2 regions of the Leuconostoc sp. UCMA20149 genome follow, and region 2 is predicted to be linked to the other one. Evidence: predicted binding sites of a transcription regulator. Region 2 holds the regulator's gene; the other holds the start of a gene.
The links. Region 2 encodes LexA, which represses DNA repair genes until DNA is damaged. Its sites were predicted from a motif close to CNAACANNTGTTNG; they were not measured.

Region 1: a site for LexA is predicted at 2,845-2,858, ahead of parE (DNA topoisomerase IV subunit B). Genes of this name have one in related genera too.

Annotation. Positions count from the first base shown of each region.
Region 1 is NZ_VJYC01000005.1:3,007-7,443, forward strand. Features, by position in the region: gene FF105_RS05390 (RelA/SpoT family protein) at 1-954, shown strand, start outside; gene FF105_RS05395 (hypothetical protein) at 1,058-1,678, shown strand; gene dtd (D-aminoacyl-tRNA deacylase) at 1,632-2,078, shown strand; gene plsY (glycerol-3-phosphate 1-O-acyltransferase PlsY) at 2,085-2,702, opposite strand; gene parE (DNA topoisomerase IV subunit B) at 2,880-4,437, shown strand, end outside.
Region 2 is NZ_VJYC01000003.1:160,139-164,575, forward strand. Features, by position in the region: gene FF105_RS03985 (dihydroorotate dehydrogenase) at 1-159, shown strand, start outside; gene pyrF (orotidine-5'-phosphate decarboxylase) at 178-873, shown strand; gene pyrE (orotate phosphoribosyltransferase) at 874-1,509, shown strand; gene lexA (transcriptional repressor LexA) at 1,538-2,176, opposite strand; gene FF105_RS04005 (YneF family protein) at 2,435-2,668, shown strand; gene FF105_RS04010 (lysophospholipid acyltransferase family protein) at 2,678-3,316, opposite strand; gene FF105_RS04015 (tRNA1(Val) (adenine(37)-N6)-methyltransferase) at 3,378-4,139, shown strand; gene FF105_RS04020 (GIY-YIG nuclease family protein) at 4,139-4,414, shown strand.

The sequences.
Region 1 (4,437 bases), on a different contig from region 2:
GGCATTAAAACCACAGGTGCAAAAGTTAATGGTCGTATTGTGCCGCTGGATTATAAAATTAAAACCGGTGACATTATTGAAATCACTACCTCAGCTAATGCCAAACCAAGTCGTGATTGGCTTGAACTTGTGTCAACGCGTCGTGCTCGTAATAAAATTAAGCAGTATTTTAAGCAACTTGATCGTGATGATAATATTGAAGCAGCTCGAGAATTATTGAGTAACAGCATCAAAGATGGTGGCTATAATGTCAATGCTATATTAACGGCAGACAATATTCAGGAAGTCTCCGAAAAAATGCACTATCATTCATCTGATGATATGCTAGCTGCGATTGGTTTTGGCGATGTTGCCTTACCTGGTGTTGTCAATAAACTCACTGAAAAAATAAGAGAAGCACAACAAGAAGCAGCGGCACAAGAGTTGCAACGTGAAATGCTTGAAGAAGGTCATGGCATTAAACGTGATGAAACGGCATTTACTAAACGTCAAAAAGCCTCTGCTGATGATATTGTGATTGCAGGCGTTGATAATTTGTTGGTCAGATTAGGACGTTGTTGTACACCCGTGCCAGGAGATGCTGTAAAAGGTTATATCACAAAGGGACGTGGTATATCTGTCCATCGCCTTGGCTGTCCCAACATTCGTGCTGCTGAAGCACAGGGACAACGGCTAGTTGATGTCGCATGGGAAGATGATTCTGGCTTGAAACCTAATTATGATGCTGATCTAACTGTTCGTGGAGAAAATCGCAATGGTTTGTTGAACGATGTTTTGCGGAGCGTCAATGGGCGTACCAAATATGTCAACTCAGTTAATGGTCATGTGACAAAAAATGGCATGGCACAAGTGGCATTATCAATTGGCGTGCGTAATGTTGAGCAGTTAACCGTTATTATGGATGCGCTCAATAATCTGCCTTCAGTATATGATGTTGAACGCGCATTTCATTAATGAGTTCCTTTTGTAGTGAGATTAAAAGATTTATCAGGCGATAAGTCTTTTTTTTGTGCTATATTGTTTTTTGAAAATATAGCGCATATTAGGAGAGCATACTATGCATTTAATTACAATGGCATCAATCAGACAAGAGGGAAAAGTGGGGACGCTATTAGTTGATAAGCGGCATCACGAGGTTTATTTCACACCTCAAGTTTTGCCAGAAGCTAAGGCAGATAAATGGTTACTTTGGTTACTGATTGTGAGTGGTATTTTAGTGACACCCTATTGGCTGTTTGATCGCTTTATCACGTTGCCTCATTTTGTGATACATCAGCCAATTTTATGGTGGCTGTGCTTATGTTTAACTGCTGGATTGCCATTTTTAGCTTGGTACTTTGGTCGGCAAAAAGGAAAATATAACTTAACGCAATTAAAACCCTTGACAGTTAAAAAAGATGAACTACTTGTTGATTTGAAATATTGGTGGTTTGAACGATTATGGATTGCTTTTGTTCTTTTTTTGTTGCCGCCAACTGCTATTATGTTCTTTATTTTTTATGTGATTAAAAGTGACCCTCTGGATGCTTTGTTGATAACGGTCCATGCTGCGTTGTTTTTACGTCGCTTGAAACCAAATGCTATTTCACGTATCATGATAACAACAAAAGATATACTTAAATGGAGACAATATGAGAGTAGTAGTGCAACGCGTCAAACAAGCAGTTGTAGCAATTGATGGTCAACCAACCGGTCAAGTAGGACAAGGTTTTGTGCTCTTGGTAGGTATTAGTGATCATGATACAGAGGATGAAATTGATTACCTTGTTCGTAAAATTACCAATTTACGCGTTTTTAGTGATGAAAACGACCATATGAATTTGAGTCTTAAGGATATCAATGGTGGTATATTGTCAATTTCACAATTTACGTTGTACGCTAATACCAAAAAGGGTAATCGACCAAGTTTTACTGACGCCGGTGCACCTGATTTTGCAGAAAAGATGTATGACTTATTTAATGATCGTTTATTGAAAACCGGTGTACCAGTTGAAACTGGTACATTTGGTGCTGATATGCAAGTAACATTGACAAATGATGGTCCGGTAACAATTATTTTTGACACCGATCACAAATAAAAACGCTCATTTCTGAGCGCTTTTTTTGTGGTGATAGTACCAACCAATCGAGACAAGACTTTCAGTGCCGTTTTTAATACGTGATAAGTTACTACGATGACGATAGAAAACAAAAATAGTTAATGCAATAGCAACTAGTGTTAATATCCAATCATGAAAGTAAAAGGAAACCACCGTTGCAAATCCAAATCCAATCATAGAACTCAGAGAGACCATCGAACTAATCAATAAAGTGATGATGAATACTGCAGAGACCATTAAAAAGAAAGGCGGATTATAAGCTAGCAACACACCGGCTGAAGTGGCAACCGCTTTGCCACCTTTGAAACCAATCCAAAATGAATAGGTATGCCCTAGAATTGCCCCTAATCCAATTATCATTGGATTAATGTTACTGTGAAACAATAAGGGAAGTAGTCCAGCAGCCGTTCCCTTCAGTAGATCGAGAACCAAAACGGTGATACCGGCTCGAACGCCTAAAACACGGAATGAATTTGTTGTGCCAATATTTCCGGACCCTTCGTCACGAATGTCTTTATGATAAAAAATTTTGCCGACCCAATAGCCTGGCACTAAAGAACCTAATAAATAGGCCAAAATAAACATGGTAATGGTGGTTAACATAACTTAACTCCTTTAACTAAAAACCATTTATTAGTTTACCATAAAAGCACTTAGTATATGGCATGACTAATCAATTTTAAAATATTACCACTTGTCAGAATACATTTTTTAATCTATTATAAAATAGATTGACATTAACGCACGAACACTGGTTCGTGTTTTTAAGGATAAATAAACATGCCAGAAAAAAATCATTATGATTCAGATTCAATAAAAATTTTAGAAGGGTTAGAAGCCGTTCGAAAAAGGCCGGGGATGTATATTGGCTCAACTGACGGTCGCGGGTTGCATCATTTAGTGTACGAAATTGTCGATAATGCTGTTGATGAAGCTCTGGGTGGCTTTGGCAATGATATTCGTGTGACCATTCATCCTAATAACGCCATAACTGTGCAAGATTTTGGGCGTGGTATGCCGGTAGGTATGCATGAATCAGGTAAACCAACCCCTGAGGTTATTTTGACCGTCCTACATGCCGGTGGTAAATTTGGGCAAGGTGGCTATGCGACATCAGGTGGTTTACATGGTGTTGGGTCATCAGTTGTGAACGCCTTATCGGAAAGTTTACAAGTAACGATTGTTCGTGATGGACACAAATGGGAAGAAGACTTTGTGAATGGTGGTAATCCTGTTGGTACACTGCGTGATTTAGGCAAAACAAAAGCGCATTCTGGTACGACGGTAACGTTTAAGCCTGATCCATCGATATTTAGTGCAACAGTTTATAAATACGAAACATTGTCAGAGCGGTTACGTGAATCTGCCTTCTTAATGAGTGGTGTTAAATTCACGTTGACAGATGAACGAGTAGATCCAGTTCGCATTGAAGAATATCATTATGAAAAAGGCTTGGAAGCGTTCGTTGGCTTTTTAAATGAAGACAAAGAAACGATCGGACCAGTCATGACTTTTGAGGGCGAGCAAGAAGGTATTGTTGTTGACGTTGCTGCCCAATATAACGACGGCTATTCGGAAACATTGTTATCATTTGTCAACAATGTGCGAACTCAAGATGGTGGTACACATGAGGTTGGCTTTCGAACTGCATGGACCAAAGCATTTAACGAATATGCCCGAAAAGTCAATTTGTTGAAAGATAAAGATAAGAATTTGGAAGGGACAGATGTACGTGAAGGCTTAGCCGCCGTTATTTCATTGCGTGTGCCAGAACAATTCTTACAGTTTGAAGGTCAAACTAAAGATAAGCTAGGTACACCGGAAGCTCGTGGAATTGTTGATGCGGTTGTTAATGAAACTTTAGGTCGTTTCTTGATGGAGAATGGTGACTTTGGGCAGAGCTTGATTCGCAAAGCAATCAGAGCCCGTGAAGCCCGTGAAGCAGCACGTAAGGCGCGCGACGAAAGTCGTACTGGCAAATCAAAGGGTGCTAAAGATCGTTTGTTGTCAGGTAAACTGGCACCAGCACAATCAAAAAATGCCGACAAGAACGAGTTATTTTTAGTCGAGGGTGATTCGGCCGGTGGTTCAGCTAAACAAGGTCGAGACCGTAAGTTTCAAGCGATTCTACCCTTACGTGGTAAAGTCTTGAACACTGAGAAGGCCAAATTAGCTGATATTTTGAAGAATGAAGAAATATCAACGTTAATCTATGCAATTGGTGGTGGCGTTGGAGCTGATTTCAAAGTAGATGATGCCGCATTCAGTAAAATTATTATCATGACTGATGCCGATGATGATGGGGCTCATATTCAAACTTTGTTACTCACTTTTTTCT
Region 2 (4,437 bases):
GAACTTATGATGGCAGGCGCGTCAGCCGTGCAAGTCGGGTCTGCAATTGCGACAAATCCAACAGTTATGACAGACATCATTGCAGCATTACCAAAAGCGCTTGATAAATATGGATTTACGGACGTGACAGAAGTAACGCGAACGTTCAAAAAAAGTTGACTACTAAGGGGAAAAAACATGATAAATCGACCAGTTTTTATTGCACTGGACTTTCCAGATGGTAACACGGCACTAAATTTTTTAGAACCTTTTAAAAAAATAGACAAAAAGCCGGCAATCAAGGTTGGTATGGAATTATTTTATGCAGAAGGACTGGATTTTGTCAGAGATTTACGCCAAAAAGGATTTGATATCTTTTTAGATTTAAAACTTTATGACATTCCCAACACTGTGGGCCATGCAGTTGCCAATATTGCAAAATTAGATGTTCAGTATTTAACGTTACATGCGGCCGGCGGGACTAAGATGATGACTGCTGCAGTTGCTAATAAAGGTCAAAACTTAAAAATACTAGCAGTGACGCAATTAACATCTTTTTCTGAAGCTGATGTTCAAGAAATTTCCCAATCGACAGTAACGTTGGTAGAAAATGTGTTGCACTTAGCAAAAATGGCTGACAACGCAGGTGTGGATGGCACGATTAGTTCGCCTTTAGAAGCTGGTATGATACAAGCTAACACGCAATCAGATTTCTTAACCATTACGCCTGGTATCCGTTTAGCTGGGGATAACGCAAACGATCAAAAACGTGTCACAACACCAGCCAAAGCAAAACAATTAGGTGCAACGGGACTGGTTGTTGGCCGTTCGATTACTAAAGCTAGTGATCCAGTTGCCGCATACCAACAAGTATTGAATGAATGGAGTCGTTAAATGACAGATTATGCAAATGAAGTTGCTAATGATTTACTAGAAATTGGTGCGGTTAAATTTTCACCGGAGGCACCATTCACATGGGCGTCAGGTATTAAAAGTCCGATTTATACTGATAATCGCATGACGATTGGTTTTCCAAAGGTTCGAAAAAACATTTATAGTGGTTTAACAGAATTAATCAAAACTGAATACCCTGATGTTGAAATTATTGGCGGTGTTGCTACAGCAGGGATTCCGCACGCAGCCTGGGTGGCGGAACAATTAGAAAAACCAATGATTTATGTCCGGTCAAAACCAAAAGATCATGGAGCGGGTCGCCAGACAGAGGGTGCAAACGTAGCGAATCACAAAGTAGTGCTAATTGATGATTTGATTTCAACGGGTGGTTCAGTCCTGGCTGCAGCAAAAGCAGTTGAAAAAGAGGGTGGTAATGTTTTGGGCATTGTGTCAATTTTTTCATACGAACTGTTAGCTGGCGTAAAAAATTTTGAGAGTGCTAATTTAACTTTTAAATCATTGACAACCTATTCACAGCTGATGACATTGGCTATTAGTCGAGGAGACTTGGCTGAAGATCAGATTGAAACATTAAATGAATGGAAAAAGCAACCTGAAAAATGGCAAGTAAACTAAAAAAAATCGACAATATTGTCGATTTTTTTTAATAGATTGCGTCTCGATAAAGACCAATAACTTTACCGAGAATGGTAACTTGCTTTAAAATAATTGGCGCCATTGCATCATTTTCAGGTTGCAATCGATAATGATCTGCTTCACGGAAAAAGCGTTTTACAGTTGCCTCATCATTGTCATTCATTGCGACAACGACGTCACCATTATCAGCATTTTCTTGACGACGAACAATGACTTTGTCACCATCCAAAATACCAATATTGATCATTGATTCGCCATGAACATTAAGCATGAACAAATCACCATCAAATTGCATTAGATTGTCAGGAATGGGGAAAAATTCTGTTGCCTCTTCTTCAACGGCCAAAATTGGTGTTCCTGCTGTCACAACACCGAGAACAGGAATCTTACCAGGCGTAATTGAAACACCTAGCATTTCTAACCCAGCGTCTGTGATTTCAATGGCGCGTGCTCTTGGTTTTGAAGCATCTTTTAAGAGATATCCTTTTTTAACCAAACGCTCAATATGGCCATGAATGGTAGATGACGAAGATAATCCAACGGCCTCACCAATTTCCCTGACTGTGGGAGGAAAACCGTTAGTTGATTGGGCCTCATGTATAAATCTTAAGACTTGTATTTGTTTGCTTTCTTGAATAATTGCCATGATGGGGTTCCTACTTAATAATTAGTAACTCAATTATACCCAAAAAACACGAACAAATCAAACACGTGTTCGTGATTTTATAAAATGCCAAATAAGTATCCAAGAATATTTATAAATTCTTTAGAAACCACGTGATTTCTGTTCGTTTTCTGTGTATAAAGGACTGGAATTTTGAACTTATTAACTTCACTTTTTTGATGGCATGCACTAACCGGCTGTGATATAATTGTTATCAGACATTCGATGAGGAGAAATAAGATGAGTACAGGACTTGTAATCTTGATTGCGGTTTTGGCCTTGGCGATTGGTTTGGCTGGTGGTTTCTTCTTGGCACGTAGTTCAATGAAAAACTATTTGGCTAAGAATCCACCAATTTCTGAAGAAATGATGAAGTCAATGATGATGTCAATGGGTCAAAAGCCATCACAAAAAAAGTTGAATCAAATGATGGCTCAAATGAAACAACAAAGTGCAAATGCGCAAAAAAAATAAGCTTAGCGCTTATTTTTTTTGTATTCTTTTAGGATCAATGTAGTGCCAATCAGGATTAATTTCATCATCTAATTTATCGAATGCTGATTGCATGATGTCTGTATATTTGGCGATGTTTTCAGCATTCAATTTATCGGCGCGATCAATGTAGATTGGCTCTCCAAAATTAATTGTGGTATTATGGCGTTTAAAGAGGTGGCTAAACTTCACTGGGCCTTGGTATACCGCCGGTACAATTGGTTTTCCGGCCATACGCGCAATTAGCAATGATCCGGACTTCAAATCATCGCTGTGGCGCGAACCAGACGGGAACATGATCAATGATCTTTGACCACTTTTCAACTCACGAACTGGATATTTGATGACACTAGGACCAACGTTTTCACGATCAACAGGGAAAGCACCTGCTGATTTAATAAGCCATGCCAGTGGTTTAAATTTAAAAAGTTCAATCTTGGCCATAAAAATAAAATGTTTAGGATAGGCAGCCACAGCGTACCATACAGGGTCCCACCAAGTGCGATGTGGGCCAACTAAGACATAATTATCATCTTTAGGTAGTTTGTCACGGTTCATATATGTAATGCGACCGTTGATTGTCCAAATAATAGCCACGGCAACACCGCGCAGAAACTCGTAAAATTTCATATTTATTCACCTCATAAACGAAATCAAATTCAATTTTACCGAGAAAAGGGAAGAAACGCAAATGACAGAGCTAAGTTTAGCATCCGGTGAACGGATTGATGGCTTACCATCTCAAAATATTAAAATTATTCAAAATCCAGATATGTTTTCCTATTCACTTGACGCTATTTTATTAGCACATTTTGCAGATGTTAAAGGTAAAGGACGGGGACATGCTGTTGATTTGGGTGCCGGCACTGGGGCGGTGGGGTTATTTTATGCGCCAAAAGTGAGTGGCCGCGTCACATTAGTCGAAATCCAGCCTGAATTGGCAGCCATGGCACAGCGCAGTATTGATTTGAATGGAATGTCTGATCGTGTTAGTGTACTGCAAAAGGATATGAAAAATATTTTTGAGGACATCAAACCGGGATCGGTCGAGACCGTGTTGAGTAACCCACCTTATTTTCCTTTAAATGACACCACTAAAACTAATCATGATCATCACTATGAATTAGCGCGCCACGAATTAACAATCAACTTACCAAATTTAGCTCAAATTGCTAATAAACTGTTGAAAAATAACGGTAAATTCTATATGGTCCATCGACCAGACCGTTTGGCAGATATTTTTGCAGCTTTTGCTAACCGCAAACTTATGATTAAGCGGATTCAATTCGTCTATGGTAAGGCAGATCGTGAGGCAAATATTGTTTTGGTCGAAGCGATTAAATCAGGACGTCCGGGTGGCGTACGAATTTTACCAGCTTTAATTGCTTATGATGACAAAAATGATTACACACCCGAAATGAATAACATTTTGTATGGCAAGGCTTGGTCATAATGAAAGCATATTTTTTTTACGTTTTATATACTGCTGACGGCTATTTTTATGGTGGTTTTACAGATGATGTCTTGCGTCGTTTAGCGACACACGAATCAGGAAAGGGAGCTAAATTTACACGTGTTAAATCGCGTCATCCACTTCAATTGATTTATCAGGAATCATTTGAAACTAAAAGTGATGCATTAAAGGCAGAGGCAGCTTTTAAAAAGCTGACGCGATCCCAAAAAGAAATGTTTCTACTAGCACACAAAGTAGATAAGGTGTGGCAATAAAGTCCTTGCTAAACATATAAAAA